4 regions of the Endozoicomonas sp. ALE010 genome follow, and region 2 is predicted to be linked to each of the others. Evidence: predicted binding sites of a transcription regulator. Region 2 holds the regulator's gene; each other region holds the start of a gene.
What was found. The regulator sigma-54, encoded in region 2, starts transcription at its own class of promoters, with help from an activator protein. The targets are predictions, from matches to a motif close to TGGCACNNNNNTTGCTNT.
Positions count from the first base shown of each region.

Region 1 (7,756 bases), on a different contig from region 2:
TGTTGTCCGGTATTGGTGATCCTGAAGTATTTAATCGTGCTGATATCAATATTCCCCTGCGTCATGCATTACCGGGTGTAGGAAGAAATCTTCAGGATCGGTATGAAGTAGGCATGGTATATGAAGCCCCAACCAGGCTGGGGTGGTTTGAGCGTTGTTTGTCCTTCTTTAATAACCTTCTTGGTCAAGGCTGTGTAGCGTATTTGAAGGGTGCAGCCACGCTGAATGCACAGAGTGAGAAATCGGTGTTGTCAACCAATCTGAGCTTTGCGTCAATACTGACAAAGTCTTCACCGGATAAGCCTGAGGAGGACCTGCATATCTTTGGCCTGGTGAATCAGTTTACTGGTTATTTTGATGGCTACAGTGCGGTGGGGCTTCAACCACAACGATTCACCTGGGTGGTATTGAAGGGCCATAATGAAAATCGTGGTGGAATTGTGACGCTGAAGACGGATAGCCCTTTTGACCGGCCTTCAATTAATTACCATTACTTTGAAGATGGTAATGAGAACACACTGAAGCTGGGTGGAAATCCGAATTCTGGTGAGACTGATCTGGAAGGTGTTCTCAAGGGCGTAAAGTTGGTGCGTGATATTGTTCAGAATGCAGAAACCACTTATGGAACGCAATACCAGGAAGTTTGGCCGGGGAGATCGTTGCAATCAGATGAGGAACTCAAACAGGCAATCAGAGATGGTGCCTGGGCTCATCATGCGTTCAGTACTGTGGCCATCGGCAGAGCTGATGATACTTTTTCGGTGCTGGATAGTGACTTTCGTGTACGGGGCATTGAAAACTTACGGGTTGTGGATGCATCAGTATTCCCTAGACATGTGGGGACTTTTCCGATACTTGCCATTTACCTGATGGCTGAAAAAGCTGCTCATGATATTGATCGGGTAAACTAGGAGGCTATTTCAAAGTTATATTTTTCAGGTCCATTAGACACCCTCCCTATCCTTTAACACAGGCAGGGTGTCAACCTCATTCGATCAAAGACTGTCATTCAGGGATGAGTCCGGCAGTGTTATAATGCCGCCCATTTCAGGTCATCCCAAATAGTTGAACTCTCTTATGTCTCAAACTGTAGAAGCCGATGTGGTGGTGATTGGTGGTGGTATCGCCGGTCTCTGGTTATTTCGCACCTTGAATACCCTGGGCTATCGAACCCTGTTGCTGGAGCAGAATGCTCTGGGCGGTGGTCAGACCATAAAATCCCAGGGCATTGTTCATGGCGGTACAAAATACACGTTAACTGGTCAGTTAACCAATGCTTCCCAGGCCATTGCCGGTATGCCGGAGCGCTGGCGTAATGCCCTGGCTGGCAAGGGTGGGGAGGTGGATCCGGATCTCCGTTCGGCCCGCATATTGTCTGAATACCACTATCTCTGGTCGCCAGGTGATATTGGCTCACGAATGACCTCTTTCTTTGCCAGCAAAGCGCTTCGTGGACGGGTTGATGCACTGACCAGTGAGCAGTTTCCAGCCATTTTCAAACATGATGGTTTTCGCGGAAAGGTATATCAGCTCAATGAAATCGTTCTGGATATTGCCACCGTTACCCGGGCCCTGGTCAGTGGCCTGGAAGATAAAACGCTGAAAGTAGACTGGAGCGAGCAGGGTAATGCCCGGTTGTTAACCAATGCCAACGGTGAGATTGATGCTGTTGCCTTGGCGGATAGCGATGGTCAGACCACCCTGTTGCAAGCCAAACGGTTTGTGCTGGCCGCGGGTGAAGGCGCTGAGGCGCTATTGAATACCTGGGGTGTCAGTCATCCAAAAATGCAGGTACGTCCCTTGCAGATGGTCATGGTTCGTCATTCCCATCCTGAACCTATCTACGCCCATTGTCTTGGCACAACACCACTGCCGAGAATGACCATTACCAGCCATCCGGATGCCGATGGCAAGTGGGTCTGGTATCTCGGCGGAGGCATTGCGGAAGATGGTGTCAAACAGTCTGCTGAAGAATTGATTGCTACGGCGAAAAAAGAGCTGAAAGTGCTGTTGCCCTGGGTAGACCTGAGTCTGGCTGAGTGGGACACCTTGCGGGTCAATCGTGCCGAGCCAAAACAGAGCCGCCTGCTTCGTCCGGATGCGGCTTTCTGTCAGCCGGTGGCCAACGGTATTGTCACCTGGCCGACGAAATTGGCACTGGCTCCTAATCTCTCTGATGAAGTGGTTCGTTTGCTGCAGGAGGATAATATTCGTCCAGCGACGGATGACAGTTTCGTTATGCCGGAAGGATTTTCCCGGCCGGAGATCTGTCCAAACTTCTGGCAGGGGCATTTTGTGCAAGGGAAGACATTATGAGTCAGTGTCTTGTTAACAAGCAGATCGCCGGTACTGATCTTGAAGTGTCGCCGCTGGGTTTCGGCACCGTTAAGTTTGGCCGGGATCAGGGCGTAAAGTACCCGGAACAGTTTACGATTCCTGATGACCGTGAAATGCTGGATCTGCTTACCCTGGCCCATACCCTGGGCATGAACCTGCTGGATACGGCTCCGGCCTATGGCACCAGCGAGGAACGCCTTGGACAGTTGTTTGCCAAACATAAAGGGCTGCGTGAACAGTGGGTCATCTGCAGTAAGGTTGGTGAAGAGTTTGTCACTGTTGAAAATGGTCGGGGAGAGTCTTATTTTGATTTTTCGGAGCAGCATATCCGCTTCAGTGTGGAGCGAAGCCTGCAGCGCCTGAATACCGATGTGATTGAATTGCTGCTGGTGCATTCCAATGGTGATGATGTCAATATCATTGAGCAGACAGGTTGCCTGGAAGTGCTGGCTGATCTGAAAAAAGAGGGGAAAATCCTCGCTTCGGGTATGTCCACCAAAACGGTTGCCGGTGGCATCCTGGCGCTGGAACATTCCGACGTTGCCATGGTGACCTATAACCTGAACGAACAGGGCGAAAAGCCGGTGTTGGACTATGCGCTGGAACATGGCAAAGGCATCTTTATCAAGAAGGCCCTGGCCAGTGGTCATGCCTGCCTGTCAGGACAGGACCCCGTTCTGGAAAGTATGAAACTGGTGTTTTCACACCCGGCGGTTTCTTCAGCTATTGTTGGCACCATCAATCCTGCCCATTTGCGACAGAATGTGGAGGCGTATCTGAAAGCCAGCGGGATTTAAGCTGGTTTGGGGGCTTCTAACTATCTAGCTTCTAACTATCTATAGGTGAGGCTCCCATGCATAAAGGATATGGTTTAAATAATTTTCTTTTATGATTTTTTGAAATAAAAAACAAACAAAAATTTGACGAATCCACTTTTTGGTTATTTACTGAAATAATAAGCTGTAATTTAATTTCGAAAATTTGTATCTACGCTGTAAAAATTAATCGGATGACAAGGATCGTCGTCTTATGGAAACAGCTGAGCAGGTACTCATCATTGAAGACGCGGAGCAGCGTCGGCATGACTTCAGCACTATTTTGCAGTTTATGGGCTATCACACAGTGGCTATCGGTGCAGCCTACTGGGAAGATGCTGTTAGTGCTTATCCCCCGGAAAACTTCAGTGCCTTATTTCTAGGTGATTTTTTACAGGCAGAAAGCTCCCTGCAGGGAATGCTTTCCCGAGTCCAGGGCTGGTGTGGTGGCGTTCCGGTTATCCGGATTGCGGAGTCACTGCCAGACAATCTGTCGTTAGCACTGGCCAGGCAAATCATTGCACGGGTTGACTGGCCATGTAGCAAGCCGCAACTTTTATCCAGTTTGCATTATGGTCAGGTCTACCGTGAGCAGTGGCGTCAGGCACACCAGACTGGCTACAACCAGCAGGTACAACTGTTCCGTGGGCTGGTTGGCAAGAGCGAGCGTATTCGTAAAGTTCGGGCCGCCATGGCCCAGGTGGCGGATCGGGACGTCAATGTTTTGATCACCGGTGAGTCCGGCACCGGCAAAGAAGTGGTTGCCCGCAATCTTCATGAGCATTCCTATCGCAGAAGTGCGCCATTTGTTCCGGTCAATTGCGGTGCTATCCCCACTGATCTGTTAGAAAGTGAGCTCTTTGGCCATGAAAAGGGGGCTTTCACTGGTGCTGTGACCAGTCGCAAGGGGCGGTTTGAGATGGCCCAGGGCGGAACACTGTTTCTTGACGAAATAGGCGATATGCCTCTGCACATGCAGGTCAAGTTGCTCAGGGTTTTGCAGGAGAGGACCTTCGAACGGGTTGGTGGAACAGAGCCTATTGAGGTGGATGTTCGAATTATTGCTGCAACCCATAAGAATCTTGAAAGTATGATCACTGAGGGAAGCTTCAGAGAAGATCTTTATTACCGTTTGAATGTATTTCCCATTGAGATGCCCTCGCTGAAAGAGCGGCCTGAAGATATTCCGCTGATGATTAATGAGCTGACCCACAATATGGAGAAGCAGGCCAGGGGATCAATTCGACTCAGTTCAGCGGCAATATTATCGCTTTGTCGGCATGACTGGCCGGGTAACGTCCGGGAAATGGCCAATCTTCTGGAGCGCCTGGCGATTATGTATCCCTATGGGGTTATCGGGGTTCAGGATCTGCCAGAAAGTTTCTGTCATTTCGATTTGATCAGTCAGGAAGATGATGGTGTGGCGGATTTATTTCCGGACAGTATCCAGCCTGCCGGTGCTGCTACTTCGGAAGACCTTGCAGTACTGCCGGTAGGAGGGTTGAACCTTAAGGAATATCTGACCCGACTGGAAAAGAGTTTGATTCAGCAGGCGCTGAGTGACTGCAATAGTGTTGTTGCCAGGGCAGCAGACAAGTTGCAGATACGGCGAACGACCCTGGTGGAAAAAATGCGCAAGTATGGTTTGCAGAGATATGAGGATTCTGTGAAAAACTGATATTCAGTGATGCAGAAAAAATGACTACATTTTTGTAGCCATTTTTTTTGCTAACAGATTCATTCTCAGATTTACTGCGTTAATCAATGCGTTCCGGTTTTTGTTTCTGTATTGTTCTGTTGTGCTTCGACTCCCTTCTTCTTGCTGATCCACTGTTCGATAATTGTTGCTGATTGGTTTGCAGGTAATCCTTTATTTGCATATTTAATGAATGCGCTAATCGACATCATGTCACGATCTGGTTTTTTTCTTCCCTGTTTTGTCGGTCAAATGCTGCCATTTTTGCGTCACTATAAAGTGACACTGTCAAATAACTATCTTTTTGGATAGTTCAAAAAAGTGTTCAAGATATTTTCAAAGCAACCGAAAATTAATCTATGTCAAAAAAATAGCGAAATGAAATCGGTGTTGTTTTAGAAAGTTGTGAAAAAACAGGTGGTTGTGTTTTTTTATTTTTCTTTATGTATTTTTTTGGGGTTTGGTAGCTGTTTTTATTTTTCAAATTAAAGTTGGCATGTTCATTGATATGTATATTGTGTCGTTTTTCTATATGCATTTTCTGAGCAATTGAAAAATTAAAGTGAGAACGATGGCGCAAGTAAAGAAAAGAGTGATTGCGGTTTCAGGATGTAAAGGAGGTGTCGGTAAAACCGTAGTTGCAGTAAACCTTGCCCTGGCGATGGCAAAGCTGGGTCAGCGTGTCGTTTTGATGGATGGTAATCTTTCTGTACCAGATGTTGAGTTCACCCTCGGGATGAATGAAGAAGGTTTAAAAGAACAATTGTCGTCTGATTTTATTTTTTCATCACCTGCTGAAGGTGGGTTCGTTACTGAGAGCTCGGGCCATCAGCAGAAAGGACTGTTGGATGGTCCATCGGGTGTAAGGGTATTTACACCGGCTGCTCAGGGAGACTGGAAAGACAGTATTCAAATTATTCAGGCAGTAGAGTTGATTCAGGACATGGATGATCTTGCGTCAGATCTGGATACTTTGATTATTGATACGGCTCCGGGCCTGGCCCCGGATAATGTAACTCTCATTCAGGCGGCAACAGAGGTGGTCGTTGTCGTCAGTCAGGAAGACGTGTCTGTTATTGATGCTGTTCGACAGATAAGGCTTCTGTACCGGGTTTTCAATGTTCACCAGTTTTATATTGTTGTTAATCAGGTGAGCAGCAGAAGAGGCGGTGCTAAACAGTTTGAGAAATTACAGGAGTATCTGAAAGACGACAAACAGATAGTTTTAAGCTTTCTGGGTGCAATTCCACATGATAAGGCTGTAAGTGAAGCGGTATTACAGCAGTCGGCACTGTTGACTGTCAGTAACGATTGTCGGGCTGCAAGAGCGTTTCACAGAATTGGACATCAGCTAGCAAAATTACCGGTGCCTGAGCCAAAAGGTCGTATAGAATTCTTTTTGCCTGGTAGGATCAAGGAGAGGATCTAATCATGACAGAGACAGCACAGGACGTGCAAACCAAGTCGGCACAAAAAACGACACTGAACATGGAAGAGATGGTGATAAAACATCGCTCATTGGTAAAAAGAATTGCCAATCATCTCGCCGCAAGAATGCCCGCCAGTGTTCAGATTGATGATCTGGTCCAGTCAGGAATGATTGGGTTGCTTGAAGCAGCTTCAAAATATGATGCATCCAAAGGTGCCAGTTTTGAAACGTTTGCCGGTATTCGAATTCGTGGCGCAATGCTGGATGAAATTCGAAAAGGGGACTGGGGACCAAGATCAGTATATCGCAACAGTCGTCGTATTACTGAAGCGGTTCAGGTTGTTGAAGCGAAACTGGGAAGAGATGCTCGGGATTCTGAAGTCGCCAAAGAACTTGATGTGAAAATTGATGAGTATTACACCATTCTGAGTGATTTAAGAGGGTGTCGTCTTTTTAGTTATGAAGAGTTATTTGACAGTGAAGAATCAAGAATGCAGGCTCGCTCAGGAGACAGGGGGCCCTCAGCAGATATTCAGGAAGAAAAATTTAAAACAGCACTGATTGAAGCTATTGATAAACTGCCTGAAAGAGAAAAGCTGGTATTGATGCTTTATTACGATGAAGAGATGAATCTGAAAGAGATCGGTAAAGTGTTAGGGGTCAGTGAATCAAGAGTCAGCCAAATTCATTCTCAGGCTGCACTGCGTTTAAGGTCACGGTTGCAAAACTGGCTGAGTTAACGTCTCAGCCACACCGTTTTTACAGGGCAGTGACAAAATATGGTCAAGCGTCGGGAATCGGGGCGTTTTCTTTTTTGATTTTGACAGCGTTCAGTTGAGTTGATCTATTTTCAGAAATATATGCCGGTTATATGCTGCATAGCTTTGAACATTTTATTTTTAGTTTCTTATTGTTCCAAGTGAGTGGGTCTTAGCTCCATATACTTCTTTTATTAAGTTGTTTAATAACGGACCTGCATAATATGAAATGGATTTCTATCTCGGCCGCCATTCTGTTGTCGGCACTCTCCTTTACTCTTCCGGCTCAGGAAGAAGCACCAGAAGAAATTAATGGTGTGATTACCATCAATACCCACCAGGCAAAACGCCTTCATGATATTGGCGCACTCTTTATCGATGTGCGTCCCTATCAACAGTGGCAATATGGACACGTAGACGGATCTCACAGTCTTGATCTAAGGGGTGGGTTTCGTCAGCTGCTGGTGCCGGGGGTTCTGGAAAAAGAGACTCCTATCGTGATCTACGGAAACAGCACATACCATATGAGAGGGGCTATTGGCAGTTATCTGGCCGCATTATGGGGTTATGAACGGGTGTTCTTCCTCAGGGACGGTTACTATTCCTGGTTAGCCTTGGATTATCCGGTGACATTGAAGTCTGATGTTGTGGGTGAGTCCTACACCACAGGGGTTATGGCGCAGTAACAACGCCTTGATCCTTGCAAATACTTTCCTTCTGT
Region 1 covers NZ_JBLYNV010000005.1:96,447-104,202, reverse strand. Annotated here, with positions in the region: gene ACO6UY_RS04150 (GMC family oxidoreductase) at 1-911, shown strand, start outside; gene ACO6UY_RS04145 (NAD(P)/FAD-dependent oxidoreductase) at 1,078-2,316, shown strand; gene ACO6UY_RS04140 (aldo/keto reductase) at 2,313-3,134, shown strand; gene ACO6UY_RS04135 (sigma-54 dependent transcriptional regulator) at 3,367-4,830, shown strand; gene ACO6UY_RS04130 (P-loop NTPase) at 5,420-6,277, shown strand; gene ACO6UY_RS04125 (RNA polymerase sigma factor FliA) at 6,337-7,017, shown strand; gene ACO6UY_RS04120 (rhodanese-like domain-containing protein) at 7,260-7,721, shown strand.
Region 1: a site for sigma-54 is predicted at 5,341-5,358, ahead of ACO6UY_RS04130 (P-loop NTPase). Genes of this name have one in related genera too.

Region 2 (7,756 bases):
AATAGGACACCCATAAATTTACCTCTGGAAAGCGGGCAATGAAATATGCGTGTCCTTGAATTTTTTTAAACTGAACTTTTTTGTTTCTTGCCTGCCTTTTTTGCCTTAAGCACAAATACACATGGAAATTATGAATCTATTTTTCGATTACCCGATTCAGTTCTCAACAGCGTTAGTGGTTCTGATATTAATGCTACAAGGTAAGCGGTTTCTCGCAATGTATGTTTTTTACGGTGTAGCTGTTCTATTGTACGTTGTTAAGGCGGTAGGTTTTGACCAATTCTTAGCCGGAGTATTTGTTGGAGTTTTTGCTAGTGGAGAAAAGGACACCCACTTTTATCTACCAAGTCAACTCACTGCGGCTTTTGAGACAACCCAGTGTGGAAAAGCGTTGGTACCCATGCTGCACTGAGCGGGATGTCGGGTATCAGGGCTTTCCTGAACTAGAGCAACGCAGGATCATATTAAAAAAACGCCCCCGCCAGGCGGGGGAGAAAAGGATCAGACAAACAAAATCAGATGCAGCGCCATACCAACCACAAACGCACCAATCATCGGTACCGAGGTTCTTTTCACCACTTCAAACGGTGAGATTTTGGCAATACCGGCACAGGCCATAATGACCGCCGAGATGGGGGACATGGAACGGCCCATGGAAGCGGCAAAGTTCATGGGCAGCAGCATGGCCACCGCAGGCACACCAAAGCTTTTGGCAACTTCTGGTGCCAGGGTGGCAAATGACAGGAAGGCTGCATTGCCAGAGCCCATCATAATGGCCGCAACAGCAATCAGCATGGCCATAAACAGCGTCATACCGGCAGCACCGATACCCAGCCCCTGGGCAGAACCGAGCAGGGAGTCAATGGCACCAATATGTTTTAACCCTGTGGCAAAAATTTCAGCACCGATAATCAGACCTACCACCGGACCAAAAACAGCACCCATACCATTGAGGAATTGATCAAAGCCATCAAGGGACTGTTTCATTTTCCGGGTACGGATCACTTCACAGAACATGCCGGCAAATACGCTGATCAGCATGGCCATGACCAGGTTCATTTTGATGGACGACACCATCATTTTGGAAAAGATCAACAACAGGAAGAAAGGAATCATGGGCAGCAGCGCATAGAATGCCGGGGCCGGGTCTTTCTTGTCACCGTCTGTATGTTCGATGCCCTCGCCCACATGCTCGGCAACCCTGTAGCCATCTTTCAGGTCACACCGACGCTGCCAGACAAAGTGCAGGGCCGCCGCCACCAGCGCCATGGGGACGGTGATCCAGGCCTGATAATCCAGGAAGTATTCGGTAATTTCCAGTCCGGACTGGCTGGCGGCAAAGTTGGCATTCACCTGGGTGACACCGATTTCAAACGCCGCCGGAGAAGCGATCACGGCAACCGCTGAAGCCGGGCTTAAACCGATATTTCTCAGCACCGGATACAGCGTCACCATCAACAGCAAACCGAGACCCGTTGCCGAGGTGACGAACATTTGCAGCACAACACTGAGCAGATAACACAGTGCCAGTACCATATAAGGTGAGCGAAAACGGCTGATGGGCTTAACGGCCAGTCGAACCAGCGCTTCTGAGGCACCGATATGGGACATGTAGCTGGCAAAACCACCACAGGCCATGATGGTCAGACCCAGGCTGGCCATGCGGAAGCTGAATACCGTGTTCATCAGTTGAAACAGGTCAAAGGGGATAAAACCGGTGGCCTTGGCCGCTGGCAGAATGTCTTTTATCCCCATCAACGCGGCGGCACTTAGCAGGACAATACCGGCAATAGCCAGCGAGGCTGATGCACTGTAGTTCTTCACGATGGCGTATATAACCAGTGCAACTACGGGTATGACGATGAGTATATCCACAGGGGAATCCTGAAAATGGCTAAATTTCGCGCAGGTTATTTCTTGAACTTTTGGTTGTAAATGACCAATGTCAAATAATGATCGGGTAGTTTTTTTTAACCATTCTGACAGTCGTTATGACCGAACTTTAAAGGCGGAAAGCGCTTATAAGCCACACAAAAACACACGTAATTTCATCGTATTCAATCTTTGCACATTTTTTGCTAAAGCTATGGTTTCAGAAACGTCTATGGGTTTATAATCAGCCGCACATGGAGAGTAAGCCTCTGCAGCCTCCACGGACAACGAAGTAAAGGTATACGGTTGCCTATGAAGCCTTCCTTACAGCTCAAGATGGGCCAGCAGTTGACCATGACGCCGCAGCTGCAACAGGCCATCCGGCTGCTACAGCTATCGACCCTGGATCTTCAGCAGGAGATTCAGGAGGCCCTGGAGTCCAACCCCATGCTGGAGTCCGACGATAGCCAGACAGAGGACACCGCCAGCAGCACTGAAGGACGGGAAGAGCTCGTTGATCTGAGCGAAAAAGCCTCAGAACCTGAGCCTCAGGAGATGGCGGAATGGTCAGACAGCATTCCCAATGAACTGCCCGTGGACTCCGCCTGGGACGACGTGTATTCCAGCCTGCCGGCCAGCAGCGGTGACGATGATTATGACCCCCTGGCAAAATCCTCCGCTGTGGAGTCACTTCAGGATCACCTGGAATGGCAACTGGATATGGTGCCCATGAGCGACCGGGACCGGCTGATTGGTCTGGCGATCATCGAGGCGGTTAATCCGGATGGGTATTTAACCTGCACGCTGGATGACCTGTTTGTCTCTCTTCAATCCCAACTGGACGATCTGGAGATTGAAGAGATCCATGTGCTGCAACACCGGGTGCAACAATTCGATCCGGTGGGTTGTGGCAGTGTTGACCTTAGAGAGTGCCTGTTGGTTCAACTTCGTCAGCTGCCGCCCTCAACACCCCATTTCAACAATGCAGAAAAACTGCTCACCCGTTACCTTGAGTCCCTTGGCACCCGTGATTATGCCAGCATCATGCGTCATGCCAAACTGAAAGAAGACCAGCTGCGAGAAGCCCTCAGCCTGATTCAGAGCTTCCACCCAAAACCCGGCAGCACCATTGATCAGACAGAAGCCGAATATGTGGTTCCGGATATATCCGTCCGGAAAATCAGGGAACGCTGGACGGTGGAACTGAATTCCGACGCCCTGCCCAAACTGCGTATTAATAATAATTATGCGTCCATGGTTCAGAGAGCCAATAACAGCCGCGACAATGTGTTCATGAAGAACCATCTGCAAGAAGCCCGCTGGTTTTTGAAAAACCTGCAAAGTCGCAATGAAACATTGATGAAAGTGGCGAGCCAGATTATTACCTATCAGCAGGAGTTCCTGGAAAAAGGGGATGAAGCCATGAAACCCCTGGTGCTGGCGGATATTGCCGAGGCGGTGGGGATGCATGAGTCGACGATATCCCGGGTCACTACTCAGAAGTACATGCATACTCCCCGGGGTGTTTACGAGCTGAAGTACTTTTTTTCCAGCCATGTCAGCACCACGGAAGGGGGGGAGTGTTCCTCCACGGCCATTCGGGCCCATATCCGCAAACTTATTGCTGAAGAGACACCGCGCAAGCCCCTCAGTGACAATAAAATTGCAGCGATTCTGGGGGATCAGGGCATCAAGGTAGCAAGGCGCACCATTGCCAAATACCGTGAGTCCATGAATATTCCGCCATCCAATGAGCGTAAGCAGTTAGTGCCTTAGTACATCATTTTGAGGAGTTTGATGTGTGCAATCTCCGTTTACCCTGAGCGTCCTTCGGCTCCGCTTGGATGCACGGACGGAAGGTGATTGGCACAGTCTTTATTCAGGGCATGGTGCTTACGCCCTTCGACTCCGCTCAGGACGAATGGAGTTTGGATGTCATTGATAGGTATTGATAAGGGACGCCCATCAATCACATTGAAACAGTGTTCCGGAATTTTTTACACAAGCTCCGTTGATACACCGTTCAAAAAGCAGTTTTTTTTGTCTCAGGGCATTCCAAGCTGCACCGACAGTGATAGAATCGAACTCAGCCAGTACGAAAAATCCCGCGGACTGGTGATTATCTGGATAATGGGATTCAGGAGAGCGTTACATGCAAGTCAACATCAGTGGGCATCATGTCGAGGTAACAGAAGCTCTGCACGACTATGTGATCAAAAGACTGGAGCGTCTTGGTTCACATTTTGACCATATCACCAATGTACAGGTGACCCTGAGCGTCGAAAAGCTGGTGCAGAAAGCAGAAGCCGTTTTGCATACCCGCGGGGCCGAGATTAATGCCACCGCCGAGCACGAAGACATGTACGCAGCCATTGACCTGCTCTCGGACAAGTTGGATCGGCAGCTGGTTAAACGAAAAGAGAAAGCCCTGGACAGGCAACAGGGTGCCAGTGGCCATGCCCTTTGATTTATCAGGTTGCCATTCTTATTCAGCATGATTATTCACCGCATCCTAACCCCCGAGCGCACCCTTGACGGGGTGCACGGGGCCAGCAAAAAGAAAATCCTGGAATTTATCGCTGAACGCATCAGCAGCGATGCCCCCGAAATCAATGCCAAAGAACTGTTTGAAGCGCTGGTTGCCCGGGAGCGTCTTGGCACCACCGGACTGGGTGATGGCGTGGCTATTCCCCACTGTCGTTGCAAAGCCTGCCCGGAGCCTATCGGTCTTTTTATACGACTGGCGGAACCGGTTGATTTTGATGCGGTGGACCGTGAGCCCGTTGATCTGGTATTCGCGCTGATCGTGCCAGAAGGCGAAAACCAGGAACATCTTGAAATTTTAAGGACGCTGGCCGGGCGATTTCATTCTGCCCTGACCCTTCAGAAAATACGTTCGGCTACCAATACGACAATGCTCTATCGTACTATGAGTGAACAGTGAATAACGTGACAAAAAAGGCCATCATAGGTAATGATGGCCTGAAAGGTTCAACTGATCACAATGCTCTTATCTTTTGTTGTTAACACACTTCTTTGAGTCCCGGACAAAATGCATTGCGGCTTACAGGGTTTTAGCCAATTACCGTTGAACCTTAAGTTGCTCATCAAGCTCACGAATTGCTGCATACCTGTCGGCCTTTGGATCTTCTTTAGTGACTGGCGAAACAGTTGATGGAACAATCGGGGTTTCAGACACAGGGCTTTGAGAATCCTGTCGCTTATGATCCTCGGCCATTTTGATGTCCCTGGCCTCTTTGGCCTTCTGCACTTCAGTAGACTCTTGCTTTCGTGAAAAGTTGTAGGCCACCCAATCTTTGCCATACTTTAACCCAGGATTTATTAATTTATTTCTATATGAAGCCTTTTTTTCCTTGGCAAAATTTTCTTTTGCTTTGTTGGCTTCAACCTCAGCTCGTTTCTTTTCAATTTCAGCAATGTTCTCCAAGGCTTTTTTATCTCTTTTTTCAGCGAAGACAGTACTCGCACGGTGAAGCCCGGAAAGATCGTAACTATCCTGCCCGGAGCAAGGCGAACTCTCTGCGGTACGTGGTGTAATCGGTGCAACAACACCTCGTAAGCGTTGTACAATCTTAAGATCATGAAGCATTTTAGCCCTGTCAGGCTGAAGGGCCAGCCCTCTGGCTTTCATCACATCAACTGTAGCAATTTTAGCTTCAAGCACTCTTTTGACACAATCAGCAACAGGTGTAGGTTTACGCTTGCTTTTGACAACATCAGCCACCACTGCAGCTTCATCCTGGCTTATGACGGTATCAGCGACAGCTTCATCCTGGGTATTGACGGTATCAGCGACAGGTTCAGATTTATCCTTACCTTTGATTGCCTCAACAATAAATTTCAGACCGGTATATTTGTAAACAACTTTGACAACTTTAATTGCCCAGTGCTTCAGCTTTTTGAAGAAGCCACAGGAGCTGTCTTCAGAGCTTTCCGAATTTGTCTGAGGAACAGGTTCCAAAGCCGGTTCGTCCTGCATGACCTCCACCTTGGGACTGGTGTCGCTTTCTATGGGGCTTTCCTGTTCTGTCTGGACAACAGAATCAATAACCGGTTTGATATTCTGCATAGCATCAGCCTTGCGCTGAAGGTAGGCCATGTGGCTTTTGGCCAGTTTATCTTCGGCTTTATCCCGACCGCCAATAACAAATATTGGTTTTGGCTGACCATCTTCAAACTTTCTTTCCAGTGGCCTTACCATGCGGTTATAGAACCTGCCAAAATCATCAGGTACCTGATCTTTTTCACGCGGACCCGGAACTGGAACTGGTTGAGAAGCTTTTTCAGCTAATGGATGTTTAGTCGTTTCAACTAATTGACGTTTAGTAGTTTCAACTAATGGTTGATAAGTAATTGCGAGAAATTGTGGTTTAGTCAGTGGTGCGTCCATGATGTTACTCCTTTAACAAGATAGGATTGTTTCATATAATTAAGAGAGATTATTTAATTAACCTCTCTCACTGGTTTACTTGTGATTTAAACTCTAGGATTATTCTCCCATTAAATGAATGACAGCACTGTCAGAAGCACTAACAGAGTTTCCCGCACTCATTAGAATCAGGAAAAACCAATAGCCTGACCCATATCCCGCACCCTGATAGAATCCCGCAACCAGACGCTGTCAGCCATTAAACACATTTTGATTAACAGGATTGCCAGCAACTCCGGATACCCTGGCCATCGATTTGCTTTTTCCACCTCAGGTCAACGGTATCCGGTAGGCTTCTTGATCAAAAGTTGCTTTAATAGAAGAAGGGTCAGCTTTCAATACCTACACGCTCAGAAGCATAAAGGAACAGCTATGAAACTTATCATCATCAGCGGGCGCTCCGGTTCTGGAAAAAGTTCAGCTCTGCACACCCTTGAAGATGAGGGTTTTTATTGTGTCGACAATCTTCCGGCCAGTATGCTGAACCAATTACCGGATACCCTGAAAGGCCATCATTCAACGCCCCCCAGGATGGCCGTCAGTATTGATGTCAGAAACCTGCCCGGAACTCTGGATAACTTTCCTGATCTGCTGAAGTCCCTTCGGAACAAAGGCATCCATTGTCAGGTACTGTACCTGGACACCGACAGCGAAAAGCTGGTCAGCCGTTACAGTGCCACACGCAGAAAGCACCCGCTCAGTAATGACCAGACATCGCTCAGAGAAGCCATCGCGTTAGAAAAAAAGCTGCTTACGCCGGTGCTGATTGAGGCAGACCTGAAAATCGACACCACATCGCTCTCTGTTCATCAGATGAGGGACATGATCAAACAGGAGTTCTGCGCTGATCACAAAAGCGGTGTGACGGTTCTTTTTCAATCGTTTGGCTTTAAAAACGGAATTCCTTCAGACGCCGACTTTATCTTTGATGTGCGCTGCCTGCCCAACCCTTTCTGGGACGAATCCCTGAGAACATACACAGGTCTGGACCAACCGGTTATCGACTTTCTGAAGGATGATCCCCTGGTGGTCGAAATGGTTGAGGATATCAGTGCCTTTATCGAAAAATGGCTTCCGCGCTTTGAGTCAGCCCAGCGCAGTTATATGACGATTGCCATCGGTTGCACTGGAGGGCAGCACCGCTCAGTCTATATTGGTAAAACACTGGGCACCCTGTTTACCAGTAAACTGGATCGGGTTCAGGTTAGACACAGAGAGCTTCACGAATAATGATTACCTATCGAAAAAAAATCATTAACAAACTGGGCTTGCACGCCCGGGCGGCATCCAAGTTTGTTTCCACGTCATCGGCGTTTGCCAGTGAGATCGAAATCGGATTCAATGGGCGCAAGGTGGATGGCAAGAGTATCATGGCGGTTATGATGCTGGCGGCAGGACAGGGTTCGGAGCTTGAGCTCCTTTGTGACGGCCATG
Region 2 covers NZ_JBLYNV010000016.1:73,418-81,173, reverse strand. Annotated here, with positions in the region: gene ACO6UY_RS09350 (ATPase, T2SS/T4P/T4SS family) at 1-10, opposite strand, end outside; gene ACO6UY_RS09345 (hypothetical protein) at 122-412, shown strand; gene dcuC (C4-dicarboxylate transporter DcuC) at 502-1,875, opposite strand; gene ACO6UY_RS09335 (RNA polymerase factor sigma-54) at 2,185-3,648, shown strand; gene hpf (ribosome hibernation-promoting factor, HPF/YfiA family) at 4,025-4,339, shown strand; gene ACO6UY_RS09325 (PTS sugar transporter subunit IIA) at 4,367-4,816, shown strand; gene ACO6UY_RS09320 (hypothetical protein) at 4,955-6,283, opposite strand; gene rapZ (RNase adapter RapZ) at 6,695-7,552, shown strand; gene ACO6UY_RS09310 (HPr family phosphocarrier protein) at 7,552-7,756, shown strand, end outside.

Region 3 (7,756 bases), on a different contig from region 2:
CACCAGGACCAGAGCAACCCTGTCGCAGCGGTTTTCTTATCGATGCCATGACATAACGAGGACAGGGCGAACATGGCGGCCTGTGTCGGCGATTGCAACCAGTCCGTGCGGGCTTCGTCCGGATACATGGACTTGACCCAGACAGCAAAGGCCCGGCCAACCTGGCAGTCTTCATCGTATAACTCCCTGGTCTCCCGAAAAGCCAGCAGCGTTTCGTTCCAGTGGCTAACCTGCTGCCGGTCTTCTACTGCAAAGGCGTCGTATAGCCGGAAAAACACCGGTATATCCAGACGGGCCATGCCCTGTTGCATCAGTTCACTGATCCAGTTGCCGGTGGTCTCACGGTTATAGCACCACTGTCGGTCAATGGCGGTTTCCAGCCCCTGGGAGTAAGCAAACGCACCAACCGGCAGTGCCGGGCTGGCCAGATGCAGCAGACCCAGCAGCGACTCAGTGGTGATGCTCATGATGGGCGTGTCCATGTTCGTGAGCATGACTGTGCTGATGATGGGAATGACCTTTGCTATAAGCACCGTTCTCAGGCTCAAAGGGAGCCTGTTCATGGTCCAGTTCCAGTCCAAGCAGGGACACCATATCATCCAGAACATGGTCAACCTGGTAGCGTAGCCAGTTGTCGCCTATCTGCAAGGGAACGTGGCGGTTGCCCAGATGATAACAGGCCCTGGCAAAGGTCAAGGGATCCTTGCAACGGGCGGTGGTGACGGCTTCACTGGCGGCGGTAATGCGGATGATCTCGCCGGTTTCAGCTTGCAGCAGAGTGCCGTCACGCATAACGTCGCCACGGTCAATAAAAATACCGGCATCCCGGCCATTCACCGTAACGGCTTTCAGTCGTCCACGTTTGCGTTGATCAAAAGGGAGCAAAAGTTCATCAGTAAACTCACTGCTCGCTGTCGGGAGGCGCTCGATTAACTTCAACATAAACGATCCTCGGTTTCAGAATAAGAAATAACGCTGAGCCAGCGGCACCACGTCTGCCGGTTCACACACCAGCAGCTCGCCATTGGCCCTGACTTCATAGGTTTCCGGGTCCACCTCCATCCGGGGCTGCCAGGTATTGAGCACCATATCCGCCTTGCGGATGGTCCGGGTATTTTTAACGGCAGACAAGGTTTTCTTCAGGCCCAGTTTTTCACCAATACCCGCGTCCAGTGCCGCCTGGGAAACAAACGACAATGAGGTGTCGGCAACGGCCTGTCCCATAGAGCCAAACATGGGGCGGTAATGAACCGGCTGGGGTGTCGGGATGGAGGCATTCGGGTCACCCATCGGTGCTGTTGCAATAGCACCTCCCTTAATCACCAGTGACGGTTTAACGCCGAAAAACGACGGTTTCCACAGCACCAGGTCGGCCAGTTTACCTAGCTCAATGGAACCAACCTCGTGGGCAATACCGTGGGTAATGGCGGGGTTGATGGTATATTTGGCGATATAGCGGCGAGCCCGGAAGTTATCCACACCGGCATCGCTATCTTCTGGCAACAGTCCCCGCTGTACTTTCATTTTATGGGCGGTCTGCCAGGTTCTGCTGACCACTTCGCCGACCCGTCCCATGGCCTGAGAGTCTGAGGCGATCATACTGAAAGCGCCCAGGTCATGGAGAATATCTTCCGCAGCAATGGTTTCCCGGCGGATACGGGAGTCGGCAAAGGCCACATCTTCAGGAATATTGGGGTCCAGATGATGGCAGACCATCAGCATGTCCAAATGCTCATCCACCGTATTGACGGTGTAGGGGCGTGTCGGATTAGTCGATGATGGTAGTACATAGCTTTCGCCACAGGCTTTAATAATATCCGGTGCATGGCCACCACCGGCCCCTTCCGTATGGTAGGTATGGATCACCCGACCTTTAAAGGCGGCCAGTGTGTCTTCCACAAAACCGGATTCGTTCAGGGTGTCGGTATGGATTGCCACCTGAATGTCGTATTTCTCAGCCACTGTCAGACAGCAGTCAATAGAAGCCGGTGTGGTTCCCCAGTCCTCATGGAGTTTCATGCCCATGGCACCGGCCAGCACCTGTTCTTCCAGGGCTTCGGGCAGGCTGCCATTGCCTTTGCCCAGAAAGCCAATGTTCATGGGCAGGCTGTCCACGGCCTTGAGCATGGTGCTGATATGCCAGGTGCCGGGCGTACAGGTGGTGGCATTGGTGCCGGTGGCAGGCCCCGTGCCGCCACCGAGCATGGTGGTGATACCGGAGGTCAGGGCTTCTTCAATCTGCTGGGGGCAGATAAAGTGAATATGGGCATCGACACCGCCGGCGGTAATGATCTGCCCTTCTCCGGCAATCACCTCGGTGCCCGGACCGATAATAATATCCACACCTTCCTGAACATCCGGGTTACCCGCCTTGCCAATTTTTTCAATACGACCCTGTTTGATACCGATATCAGCCTTGACGATACCCCAGTGGTCGAGAATCAGGGCGTTGGTGATAACGGTATCCACAACCTCAGCACCGGGCCGCTGGCTTTGTCCCATACCGTCCCGGATTACCTTGCCACCGCCAAATTTCACTTCATCCCCGTAGACCGTGTAATCCTTTTCGGGGCTGATAAACAGTTCGGTATCCCCAAGACGAACTTTGTCGCCTACGGTGGGGCCAAACATATCCACATAGGTTTGCCGGTCCATCTGCGTACGTTTGATGGTCATTGTGCTTCTCCCGGCTGTTTTGGTTCTGGCAGTGTGCCCATCACCTCGCCACGGAATCCGTAAATGGTCTGTTTGCCAGCATAGCGAACCAGTTCGACCTGTCGGTCCTGGCCGGGTTCAAAACGGACAGCCGTCCCTGCCGGGATATTCAGGCGAAACCCGAGGGTCTGCTCACGGTCAAAAGCAAGGGCGGGATTGGTTTCATAAAAGTGGTAGTGGGAACCCACCTGGATAGGACGGTCACCGGTATTGGCCACCGAGAGGGTCAGGGTCTCCCTGCCGACGTTAATCTCAATGGGGTCGGCAGAGGCAATCACTTCTCCTGGTATCATGATCAATCCTCAGGCTATGGGGTTATGGACGGTGACCAGCTTGGTACCATCGGGGAAGGTGGCTTCCACCTGAACCTCGTGGATCATTTCCGGAATACCGTCCATCACCTGCTCACGGGTGATCACTTCACGGCCTTCATTCATCAACTGGGCCACTGTTTTACCGTCACGGGCACCTTCCATGATATGCATGGAGATCAGCGCGATGGCTTCCGGGTAGTTCAGTTTGACCCCGCGCCCTAAACGACGCTCGGCAACCAGTGCTGCGGTATAGAGAAGCAGCTTGTCTTTTTCCCGGGGGGTAAGTTCCATAGTGAGATCCTGCTTTAATTATTCGTTAATTTAGGTATTCCAGATGCGTGGCCGACACCCTTTGCGGCCATTGAATCGTTCTCTCTCGGCTTCCCAAATCCAGGTGAAAATGGTTCTGGCCTGCTCTGATGAATCGCCCAGGTAACGCACAATAAACACACCGGCCCGCCAGGTGATGGCGGTTACCCGGTGCCAGCCTTTATCGACCAGCTGGCTGTGCAGGCAGGGTAAGTCTGGCGGGCTTTCCAGGGTGATCAGAAAGGTGCCAAAAACCGTCTGATTATTGAGCCCCAGAAGGGACGTGGGCAGTGCTGACCCGGCAGCAAAATCGAGCCTGTCAAGGTAGAGCGGTGTGCTGTCCCGGGTCAGGGTGAGATGCTGGGTGAGTTGCCCACGGGTAAACTGCTCGCCGCTGGCGGTTCGACCCAGGCAGATAATATCCCAGCCTGCAAAGAGCGCATCGCCGCTCAGTTCAATGCGGGTATCAAGCTCGGTAATGGCACCATTAAACAGGATGGTTTCCTGAGGCAGCCACTCCATGGAGGCTGAGTCGCTGACCGTGATATGCGTTGTCTGTTTTTGTAGTTGACCATTGCCGTTGAAATAGACTTTACCGGCAGCCGGGGTTGTGACCAGCCCATGGGCACCATTTCTGATGGCAAAGCGCTGTACCAGTTCATCTCCGGCCACCAGACCACCGGGAGGATGCAGAATATAAAGATGGGTCAGGTCTTTGCCTTCCGGCCAGAAAGGGCGTTGAATGCGCAGCGGCCCATAATGGCGGGTTCTCCCCATCAGGGTACGGCCATTCAGGTGTTTAAGTTCTACGTCTATCCCGGCACGCCAACCCGACGACGATGCCACGGCACTATCAGGCCTGCTGCTCTGGTTGCTCTCTGTCTCACCCGATGATGCTTGCATATTACAGCCTTGTGCTTGTTCTTATCCGGGATCAGTTATTGGTGATCTTTTTGTAATCAATGGCAAAACCTGTGCCAGACACAGTATTTCACTGAATACGTCATTTGTCGCCGACATAATACCTGACCAAATGGTCATTATGAATGCCTTGATTTGGTGCAGCATCAGTTAATGTGCCTGCGAGGCGCGCCAAAATATAGCGTGGCCCCTGTTGTTTCCGGCAAATGCCTGCCGGTCTGGAAAATTCAGGGCGGAGGCTCTCTTTCCCAGCCCGCTTTCCCATGGTGCAAGCACCGAAACTGACCATGGCACACCTTTTGCTCTCCCCTGTTCAGGAAACGAACAGCGAACAATAGATAGCGGGGAAGCTATGAACAACCGGTTAAACAAACTATCCAGAAACTTTTTAACGGCATCGGTGGCTACTGCCGCACTGTCATGGTCAGTGATGGCACAGGCTGCAGACACCATTAAGGTTGGGGTGCTTCACTCCCTTTCCGGCACTATGGCCATCAGTGAAACCACGCTGAAAGATACCGTGTTGATGATGGTGGAAGAGCAGAATAAAAATGGTGGGGTGCTTGGCAAGAAGCTGGAGGCAGTGGTCGTTGACCCGGCCTCGGACTGGCCACTGTTTGCCGAGAAAGCCAGGGAGCTACTGGTTAAGGAAGACGTCGATGTTATTTTTGGCGGCTGGACTTCCGTGTCCCGCAAATCGGTACTGCCGGTGGTGGAAGAACTGAATGGTCTGATGTTCTACCCGGTTCAGTATGAAGGGGAAGAGTCCTCGAAAAATGTGTTTTATACCGGCGCGGCACCCAACCAGCAGGCCATTCCGGCGGTGGATTACCTGATGAGCGAAGAGGGTGGCGCGGTCACCCGTTTTGTTCTGGCCGGTACCGACTATGTTTATCCAAGAACCACCAACAAAATTCTGGAATCCTACCTGAAAAGCAAAGGTATCAAAGATGCTGACATCATGATCAATTATACGCCGTTCGGTCACTCAGACTGGCAGACCATTGTTTCTGATATCAAGAAGTTTGGTAATACCGGTAAAAAGACCGCGGTGATTTCCACCATCAATGGCGATGCCAATGTTCCATTCTACAAGGAACTGGGAAACCAGGGGGTTTCGGCTGAAGAGATTCCGGTGATTGCCTTCTCGGTGGGTGAAGAAGAACTTTCCGGCATTGATACCGGGCCACTGGTAGGTCACCTGGCGGCGTGGAATTATTTTATGAGTGCTGAAAGTGACACCAATGACGAATTTATTGAAACATGGCAGTCTTTTATCAAGGATGAAGAGCGTGTTGCCAATGACCCGATGGAGGCCACTTACATCGGCTTCAATATGTGGGTTGAGGCGGTTGAGAAGGCCGGTACCACCAACGTTGATTCAGTGCGTTCAGCGATGTATGGCATTACCGTTCCTAACCTGACCGGTGGCACAGCGGTGATGAATACCAACCACCATCTGACCAAGCCGGTATTGATTGGTGAGATTCAGGATGATGGTCAGTTTGAGATTGTCTGGGAAACCAAAGGTGGCGTTATTGGCGACGCCTGGACCGATTTTCTGCCGGAAAGTTCCAAAATTGTTGCTGACTGGTCGGCACCGGTTCAATGCGGCAACTATAACCTGGAAACCGGCGTCTGCTCCGGCCAGAACTACTGATTTATAAGATGATATGACAATCAGTGCCCTCCTTCCGTCAGGGAGGAATGGGCGTATAAGGATGTATTATGAATCAGAACCTCCGGCAGATGGTTCACAGTCTGCCAGCCCGCTTTCTCCTGTTCCTGCTGCTGATTTTATCGCGGCCGGTGTTGGCGGTGTCGCCCGAAGACCTTAAACCATTATTAAGCAAAAGTTCCTGGGGACAGCTGGAAGCTGTGATCACGTCCCTGGCGGAAGAAGGCAGCGAGTCCAGCCAACAGATTCTGGAACATTGGCTCAATGGCAAACTGTTTGTTGAGAAACAGCATAAACGACTGGTGTTCGCCGAAAAGACACCGGATAAACAGTATCGGATGTTTGATCCTTTCTTTACCGAAGGGGAGTCAAAAGACACAGCTTCAGAGCTCGGGACGGTGAAGAAAAGAGCGCTGAAAAAAGTAAGAATTAATAATCAACTGCGCTCAATCATTAAAACAGCACTGGCATCCTGGGACTTGAAAGCCAGTGACCCACAAACCCGCATAAATGCCATATACGCCTCTCTGAAAACGCTGGATAGCAAAACGCTGGGTACACTCAGAACTATGAGGGCCAGCGAAGAGAATCAGGGAGTTATCGATGCCCTGGATATGGCCCTGGCCCTGGATCGCTTGCAGACGGGTTCGATCAGTGCACAAATAGCAGCGGTTGAGGTGCTCACCAGTTCTGATCACCCCTTTATTCGTTCCGCACTGGCGGAGGCAGTAACCGCTACGGACCATACCGCGCTGGCACAAACCATCACAACGGCACTGACCGAAATTGACCAGCGACAGCAGTACTATACCGTGGCTGAAAATATCTTCTTTGGCTTGAGTCTTGGCTCTGTGCTGTTGCTGTCGGCTATCGGGCTGGCGATTACTTTCGGGGTGATGGGCGTGATTAATATGGCCCACGGAGAGATGATGATGCTCGGTGCCTATACGACGTTCGTCATTCAGTCTGTATTCCCGGAACTGATTGATCAGTCCCTGTTTATCGCCATACCCCTGGCCTTTCTGGTTGCCGGCGCTGCCGGGGTGCTTATTGAGCGGCTGGTTATCCGCCATCTCTATGGCCGTCCCCTGGAAACCCTGCTGGCGACCTTTGGTATCAGCCTGATTCTTCAGCAGGCGGTAAGAACGATCTTTTCACCACTGAATCAGGAAGTGGCAACCCCCGCCTGGATGAGTGGCTCGTGGGTAATTAATGAGGCGCTGTCGCTTACCTGGAACCGTTTATACATTGTCGGTTTCAGTCTGCTGGTGTTTATGGTGCTGCTGCTGGTGATGCGTTACACCCGCTTTGGGCTGAATATTCGCGCGGTGACCCAGAACCGCGCCATGGCCAGTTCCATGGGTATTCCTACCGGCCGGGTGGATGCCATGACCTTTGGCCTGGGCTCCGGTATTGCCGGTGTGGCGGGCGTCGCCCTGTCGCAGTTGACCAATGTTGGGCCAAACCTTGGCCAGAATTACATTATCGACTCCTTTATGGTGGTGGTGTTCGGCGGCGTAGGAAACCTGTGGGGCACATTGGTCGCCGCCATGGGGCTGGGTGTGGTGAATAAGTTTCTGGAGCCCTGGGCTGGTGCCGTGGTTGCCAAGATTCTGGTATTGGTTTTCATCATTCTGTTTATCCAGAAGCGACCCCGGGGGCTGTTTGCGCTCAAGGGGCGGGCAGTTGAGGGCTGACACATGACTAATGGATTCCAACAGGGGTTTTTATCCCGACTGTTACTTGAAGATCGTGCCGGTAAACTTCTTCTGTCGTCAGTGATGGCAATCACGATTGTGGTGGTGTTGCTCAACACATT
Region 3 covers NZ_JBLYNV010000080.1:1,468-9,223, forward strand. Annotated here, with positions in the region: gene ACO6UY_RS21895 (urease accessory protein UreF) at 1-467, opposite strand, end outside; gene ureE (urease accessory protein UreE) at 451-942, opposite strand; gene ureC (urease subunit alpha) at 958-2,676, opposite strand; gene ACO6UY_RS21910 (urease subunit beta) at 2,673-3,008, opposite strand; gene ACO6UY_RS21915 (urease subunit gamma) at 3,018-3,320, opposite strand; gene ACO6UY_RS21920 (urease accessory protein UreD) at 3,351-4,241, opposite strand; gene urtA (urea ABC transporter substrate-binding protein) at 4,690-5,919, shown strand; gene urtB (urea ABC transporter permease subunit UrtB) at 5,988-7,634, shown strand; gene urtC (urea ABC transporter permease subunit UrtC) at 7,638-7,756, shown strand, end outside.
Region 3: a site for sigma-54 is predicted at 4,301-4,318, ahead of ACO6UY_RS21920 (urease accessory protein UreD). Genes of this name have one in related genera too.

Region 4 (7,756 bases), on a different contig from region 2:
TAATAGTATTGAGATAGCTATTGGCCGGTATGGTTTTCTGGACCAGGCGCAGGGCCAGCTCTCTGGGTTGAATATTCAGTTGTATCCATGGGGTATCCGGCTGATCAGACCCTTGATGGGGGTCAAAGCCCGGATGGATGGATTTAGCTATCGACTTACTGATATTCCAGTAGCGTGACCAGCCAGAAGCCTGCTCCGGGTCGATGTTGCTATCAGTGCCAGCCGAATCAGACGTTGGCGTCAGGGTTATGCAGGAAGTGAGTATAGGGGGCATTGCAGGGATTCCGGGTTGAAAAGATTCTGATTACACATGTAGATAAAAATGAGAATAATTGTTTTTTATTTTTGTAATTCTGGGATTGTTCAGCGTTCTTGCCGCTGATGTCCCGGGACTGCTGTAGAGCAGAAACGGGAAATCAGTGAAATGATGTATTAATGTACTGCTTTGACGGTGTTGTCTTTTAACAGATAATTGTTGGAAATCACTTTAAAAGAGACTCTTTCCTCCGGATCATTGCCGTCGAATACATAGACCAGACCTTCTCGTTTTTTCTGATTGTTTAACTTTGATTTTCCGTTAGCATCCACCAATACCTTATCAATAGTTGCAGCCAGCTCCTTGTTATTGGACACAACAGGGCAGATGGGTAAACCTATTTCCTGGCATATTTTTTCCATTTCTGCCTTTTTTATATATGACTGTTTGTCAATATCATAAATATTAAACACAAAAAGCTGGAGTTCCTCGAGTTCGTATGGATTAGCTTCTATTTTGTGACCGACGACTTCAGCCTGGATCGCTATATTTTTTCCCAGGCTCCTGAGCTTTGATTCAATGTCATTCTTACTGGCTACCTTACCCAGTGGGTGATCTCTATCTGTTTTCAGTTCGTAGTTCTTTGAGCAAATACCGAAATCGTTATTTCTCAAATAAAATGTTGAACTTGTTCCGTTCAGTTTCTCTGAGACATAGAATTTTTTATCTTTGAAGGAATCAAAAATAGAATGCAGGTTTTGTATTCTTTCTTCATCGCTCTTTGGAATAAAAAAGGGAAAGTAACCTTTGATAAAGTCACGGTCCGATAAGCTTCCCGGTCGCTCATATTTTTTAATATCGAGTTTTGCGGTTACATCATCCCCCACATTGACAGTTACATCTTTTCCCAATATTGAAAGAGGCAGAACCAGGCCTTGTGATAGCTGACCACGGAGTTTGATGGTTCTCAGGCGATAACCTTCACTGCCATCTGGTAAGACTATATGGGAGGATTTACTGAGAAACTCGAACTCATCCCTGACCGGCAAGACGCTGTCAATTTCGCAAAAAATAACCGATTGGCCTGGTTTAAATTCGGATTTTTCAACAACCACTTTCCAGCCATCGACCGTAGCAACTTCAATTTTATCAGCATTTTTAATAGGCTGTATTTCTGAAATGGTTCTAATGGTTGCTAACTTTCTTACATCATCAGGGATGCCCGTATTGGCCAATGGCTGGGGAGCATCAGACTGACTTGCCGCAATCGAACGATCAGTGATAGACGTTGAATCTTTTGCAATGTCTTGTGCAAAACCCGGGGGCTCCGTGTTGAGCGGCGGCAATTGTGGTAAAAATTCACCTTTCTGACCAGAATCAACTACGGTCTTGCCAGAAAAAGTCGAATTGTTTGCAGAAGCAGTGTTATCAATATTCGATTGCGCGGAATCACTGCCGGAAACAGTAAAGTTTGCAGCACCTCTGCTGAGGCTATCGGAGGGCAAGGACACTGGCTAATACTCCTGATAATTAATTGATCGGGATTTGCGACATAATCTGACCATTTGTTTTAATAAAAGTTTCCTTTCCATGTCGTTGGGATCAATTTCAGAAAGCCTTCTGGTTAATCTGTAACGCCGCTGCTTTGCCACATTGATCCAGAAATTCAGCCCAGATGGTCGTATGGTGCCTAATGCTCTGTTCCAGCTGATACCAGGGGCTGTGAATGTTTGACGCTTGCGTGATCAGGCTGAGATAGCGTTGAATGTCATCCCGGGGTGCAGCTGGCAAGAGGGAGAGCAGACGCTTGAAGTCATTCCGGATAATGATTCCTTCCTGATCAACCCTGGCAAGATAGGGCTGAATCTTTTCCCGATAAAACAGTCGAAAGACATTGTGTAGCCTTTCTGCTTCTGCTGGGTCAGCAGCGGGGCAAACAGGCCCTTTTGCCAGACGAAGCTGCAGTATATTGGCAGCATGGTTTAAGGTCTGACTTAACAGGGCAGCGGAGTAGATGAGTTCTCCCAGGTACCGGCTGGCGGTAACCTGTTGCAAGTGACGTTCCAGATCAGTGGAGGTATAGGGGGGCTCAAGTAATTGATCGGGCAGTAATCGGGTGAGGTAGTTAAGTGCTTCGCGGGTTCCCCGGAAACTCGCCTGATCGTTAATGGCGAGCAACCTGCCCTGACTGTGCAACTGTTTGCTGAATTCAGTATTGGCAAATACCAGGTTCCACTCAATGGCTGGAAACGTTGCCAGTTTTTCGCTGAGTATCTCTTGAAGTTTGGCAATGACTTCCCGGTTGTCATTGGTTTGTTGTAAAGAGCCGATGCATTGGGGAATCAATGATAACAGGGTTTTCTCGTAGAAATAGTGCTGCGAGGGGAGCATCTGCTTGCCCAGGCTGCTGTTTCTGTAGGCCACAGCCTGACTGAGGGCAGGGCATTTGAGCAAATCAAGTGCTTCCAGTGCTTTTATACGGAGATCTGGTGCCGGGTAAGCGCGTTGTCTTAACGGGGGCAGCGTGGGGATAGCGATCTCTGGTTCAGGGATATCGACACCGGTAACCCGGCTGAGTCGATGGGGGTATTCCTCAAGAAAATACTCAGGCGAGGAGTGGTCTGAGCATCCGGATAGCATCAGGGCAAAGACAAATAACAGGGGTGGAAACCGGTCTATCGTTATCTTGATCACTGGACCCTCAGGCAGGGATGCTGTTTTTGAGGCTTTCATGTTGGTATAACATAGCCAGTTTATTATTTTTAGCTTTTTTTAAGGGTCAGCGCTGGCTGTTAATGACAACAATTTTATGAAACATCGTGTATGAAAATAGTGGCTGATGAAAATATTCCCTTGCTGATGGAGTGCTTTGGGGCGATGGGGGAGGTGGTTGCTCTGCCTGGCCGGAACATTTCACCTGAGGATGTGCAGGATGCGGATGCTTTGCTGGTTCGGTCCGTGACTAAAGTGAGTCGGCAGCTGGTGGAAAACAGTTCACTGAAGTTCGTCGGTACTGCCACAGCAGGTTTTGATCATATCGACCGGGAGTATCTGGCCAGCCGGGGAATTGCTTTCAGTCATGCGCCGGGTTGCAATGCCACGGCAGTGGTTGAATACGTTCTGGCGGCTTTGGATATTCTGGCAGAACGAGACGGTTTTGAACTGCGTGATCGAACAGTCGGTATTATTGGCAAGGGGCAGGTGGGTGGTCGTCTGTATCAGATGATGGAGCGGCTTGGGGTAGAAGTGTGTGCCTGCGACCCCTGGCTGGCATTGGCAGAAGGCAACAGTGGTCGCTATGTCAGTGTTGATCAACTGATTGCATGTTCGGATGTCATTTGTCTGCATACCCCGCTGATAATGGATGGCCCATATCCAACCCACTATCTGATCGGTGAGCAGCAACTCAAGGCAATGAAGCAGGGAACGGTGTTAATTAATGCAGGGCGGGGGCCTGTGATTGATAATGCCGCTTTAAAGCAGTGTCTGGGCGAGCGTGACGATCTGACCGTTGTGCTGGATGTCTGGGAGTATGAACCCGATGCTGACCCGGAGTTGATGGCTCAGGTCGATATTGCGACCCCCCATATTGCCGGATACAGCCTGGACGGAAAGATTCGCGGTACGGAAATGATTTACAAGGCACTGTGCCGGCACTTTGGGCTTCCTGCCAGGGTGCGTCTGCCTGCGATTACGCCATTGCCGGTACTGAAACAGATGAAGTTCAGTGAGGGAATGACCTTTTCAACCACCTGTTCCAGGGCGATCCGTTCTGTTTACGACATTCGTCGTGATGATGCCACGATGCGCAAGGGGCTGATAAGGGCTGAAGAATCTCAACGCAAGCTGACGTTTGATTTGCTGCGTAAGGATTACCCGGAACGTCGGGAGTTCAGTACACTGCGAGTGGAGTTGAAAGACTGTGCACCGGAATTAGTGCATATCTTTCAGGCATTGCAGTTCAGGATTGGTGATGAACTCTGAATGGAGTTCATTCTACTCTCCTAGGAGGCTGACCGAGAATAGCGCCCGTAGCGAGGATGGCAGAAAATTGAGGATAAAAAGTCGGAAATTTTTAGTAAATAGTGGTTCTATTTGCTAAAAAATTCCGACTTTTTAGACCAATTTGCTGCCACCGCAGTAGGGCAGTCTATTCTCGGTCAGCCTCCTAGATATTCAGAAAGTCCTGCCAGCAAACCAGGAGAGTTTTAAAGTCATCCAGGCCACAGTGGCTGATGGATTCATGGTCGTAATAGTCCAGGTCTTCCATCTCTTCACAGTCCATTTCGGTATCCAGCAGGGCGGCCCGAACTTCGGCGTGATCCCGGGTCAGATGAAGGCGATAGTCTGTGCCATCATCAAAATATTCCCAGCGCTGTCCTTTCTCCAGACTTTCAACCACCAGTAACAGGTGCTCCAGTTGTTGCCTGTTACTGCCCAGCTCATCGGTCAGCCAGATGCCCATTGCTTCATGGTCCATGGAGAACTGAGCTTCGGGACGACCGGAAAAGTTGCGCTGGAAATGATAGTCCATAGTGGTGTGATATCAGAGAAACCAATAAAAGCGGGAAAGCTATTTTAGAAGGCTGCGCAGGTTTGCCAATAAGTAGTTCAATCAAAATTAATCAATAATCAGGTTTCATCGACCTGAATTCTCTGAAACTTTAAAAGCCTCCTATGCGCCAGGTCAACTGGCAAGCGGGTGTGAGTACTGAAGCGTTCTTTTGCAGTGATGCCTCAAAGCAGTGTGATGCACCAGAATTATTCCCTGAATGTCGTTCACTTACGTTTTTGGTCTTATTTTGGTGCATGGATTATCGATGGCCGGAAACCTGAGGGCATTTTGCCACCGGCAACAAGCTGCCGGTCCGGCAAATCCTGTTGTGACAGCGCTTTGCGTGTTTTGGCATATCCCCTGCATGTGGGGAGGAAGAATTTGGTTTATCAAAAGGGGAATTAGCCGAAATGAGCGGGAAACAAACCCTGGTAGTGGTCGGTAATGGCATGGTCGGTCACAGCTTTATGGAAAAGCTGGTGGCTGCTGGTGGATTAGAGCAATACCAGGTGGTTGTTTTTGGTGAAGAGCCCCGCCCTGCATACGACCGTGTTCATCTGTCCGAATTTTTCAGTGGTCGCAGTGCAGAAGATCTGTCCATGGTGCCTGACGGTTTTTATCAGAAACACGGCATTGACTTGATTCTGGATGAAGCAGTTATTGCCATTAACCGTGATACCCGGGAATTAACCACCAATAAAGAGAGACGTATTCATTACCACAAACTGGTGCTGGCTACCGGTTCTTATCCTTTTGTGCCGCCGGTACCGGGGCATGAGCGGGACAACTGTTTTGTCTATCGCACCATTGAAGATTTACAGGCCATTGCCAAAGCGGCCAACAGCAGCAAGGTTGGCACCGTGGTTGGTGGCGGGCTGTTGGGGCTGGAAGCCGCCAAAGCGTTAAAGGATCTTGGCCTTGAAACCCATGTGGTTGAGTTTGCGCCCCGCTTGATGGCGGTCCAGGTCGATGATGGCGGCGGTGCCATGCTGCGACAGAAAATTGAAGCGTTGGGTGTGCAAATCCATACCGGCAAGAATACACGGCTGATTACCGATGGTGAGGGGACTGTTCACCAAATGCAGTTTGCTGATGGTGAGGTTTTAAACACCGATATTGTACTGTTCTCGGCGGGTATTCGCCCTCGGGATGAACTGGCAAAACAGGTCGGGCTGGTGATGGGTGAACGAGGGGGGATCGTTATCAATAACGACTGTCTGACCTCGGATGAATCAATTTACGCCATCGGTGAGTGTGCGTTGTGGGATAACCGGATTTTTGGCCTGGTCGCTCCCGGTTACCAAATGGCCCAGGTGGCGGTTGATCATATAACCGGTAAAGGCAGCAGCCAGTTTGCCGGCGCAGATATGAGTACCAAGCTCAAATTGATGGGGGTGGATGTTGCCAGTATTGGTGATGCCCATGGCAATACGAAAGGCTCTCTCAGCTATCAGTTTATTGATGAGGAAAAACAGGTTTATAAAAAACTGGTGGTTTCCAAAACCAAAAAGCGGGTCTTGGGCGCGGTGCTGGTGGGTGATGCAGACGACTATGGCACGTTATTGCAAATGATGTTGAATGGCATTGTGCCACCGGCCAATCCGGCTGAGTTGATTTTACCTCAAAGCGATGGCAGTGCCAGTGCCGGATTGGGTGTTGCGGTACTGCCGGAGACTGCCCAGATCTGCTCCTGCTTTAATGTCAGTAAGGGGGATCTGGTCGATGCAGTGGCCGCAGGTTGCCAGGATATTGCTGCGCTCAAAGGGTCAACCAATGCCGGAACCGGCTGCGGTGGTTGTGCCCAGCTGGTAAAACAGGTGCTCGACCATGAACTGACGCAACTGGGAGTCGAAGTCAAAAAAGATATCTGTGAACACTTTCCCCATTCACGACAGGAGTTGTATCACCTGGTCAGGGTGGGTGAGTTGACAACGTTCTCTCAGGTGATCGAAAAGCATGGTCGCGGAATGGGCTGTGATATCTGCAAACCAACCATTGGTTCTATTCTGGCTTCCTGCTGGAACGATTACATTCTGAAGAGTGACCATGCCCCGCTGCAGGACACCAACGATTATTTCCTGGGGAATATCCAGAAAGACGGCACTTACTCCATTGTTCCACGGGTGCCCGGTGGTGAAATTACCCCTCAGAAGCTGATTGTTATTGGCGAGGTGGCCAGAGACTTTAACCTTTACACCAAAATCACCGGCGGGCAGAGAATTGACCTGTTTGGTGCCCGGGTGAATGAGTTGCCCGCTATCTGGCAGCGGTTGGTGGACGCCGGGTTTGAAACCGGACATGCCTATGGAAAATCCCTGAGAACGGTCAAATCCTGTGTCGGCAGTACCTGGTGTCGTTATGGTGTTCTGGACAGTACCAGTATGGCCATTGCCATTGAGCACCGTTATCGCGGGGTGCGTTCACCCCATAAAGTCAAAATGGCCGTTTCGGGATGCACCCGGGAATGCGCTGAAGCCCAGAGTAAGGATGTTGGCGTTATTGCCACCGAGAAAGGCTGGAATCTTTATGTCGGCGGTAATGGCGGTATGAAACCCAGGCATGCTGACTTGTTTGCCACCGAGCTCGATGATGAAACCCTGGTGAAATATATTGACCGTTTCATGATGTTTTATATTCGCACCGCTGACCGGCTCCAGAGAACCTCGGTCTGGCTGGATAATCTGGAAGGTGGTCTGGATTATCTCAAGTCGGTGATTATAGACGACAGCCTTGGCATTAATCAGGCGCTGGAAGATGAAATGACCCATCTGGTGGGCACCTATCAGTGTGAGTGGAAAACGACACTGGAGAGTCCTGAAAAACTCAAGCGTTTCAGCCATTTTATTAACAGTGACCAGCCGGACAGCAATGTTGTTTTTGTCGATGAAAGGCATCAGATACGACCAGCAACAAAGCAGGAAAAAATACGGCTGAAGGAGGTTATC
Region 4 covers NZ_JBLYNV010000010.1:69,478-77,233, forward strand. Annotated here, with positions in the region: gene ACO6UY_RS06700 (hypothetical protein) at 1-274, opposite strand, end outside; gene ACO6UY_RS06705 (RNA ligase (ATP)) at 433-1,767, opposite strand; gene ACO6UY_RS06710 (DUF3080 family protein) at 1,865-2,989, opposite strand; gene pdxB (4-phosphoerythronate dehydrogenase PdxB) at 3,080-4,240, shown strand; gene ACO6UY_RS06720 (YacL family protein) at 4,425-4,790, opposite strand; gene nirB (nitrite reductase large subunit NirB) at 5,222-7,756, shown strand, end outside.
Region 4: a site for sigma-54 is predicted at 5,161-5,178, ahead of nirB (nitrite reductase large subunit NirB). Genes of this name have one in related genera too.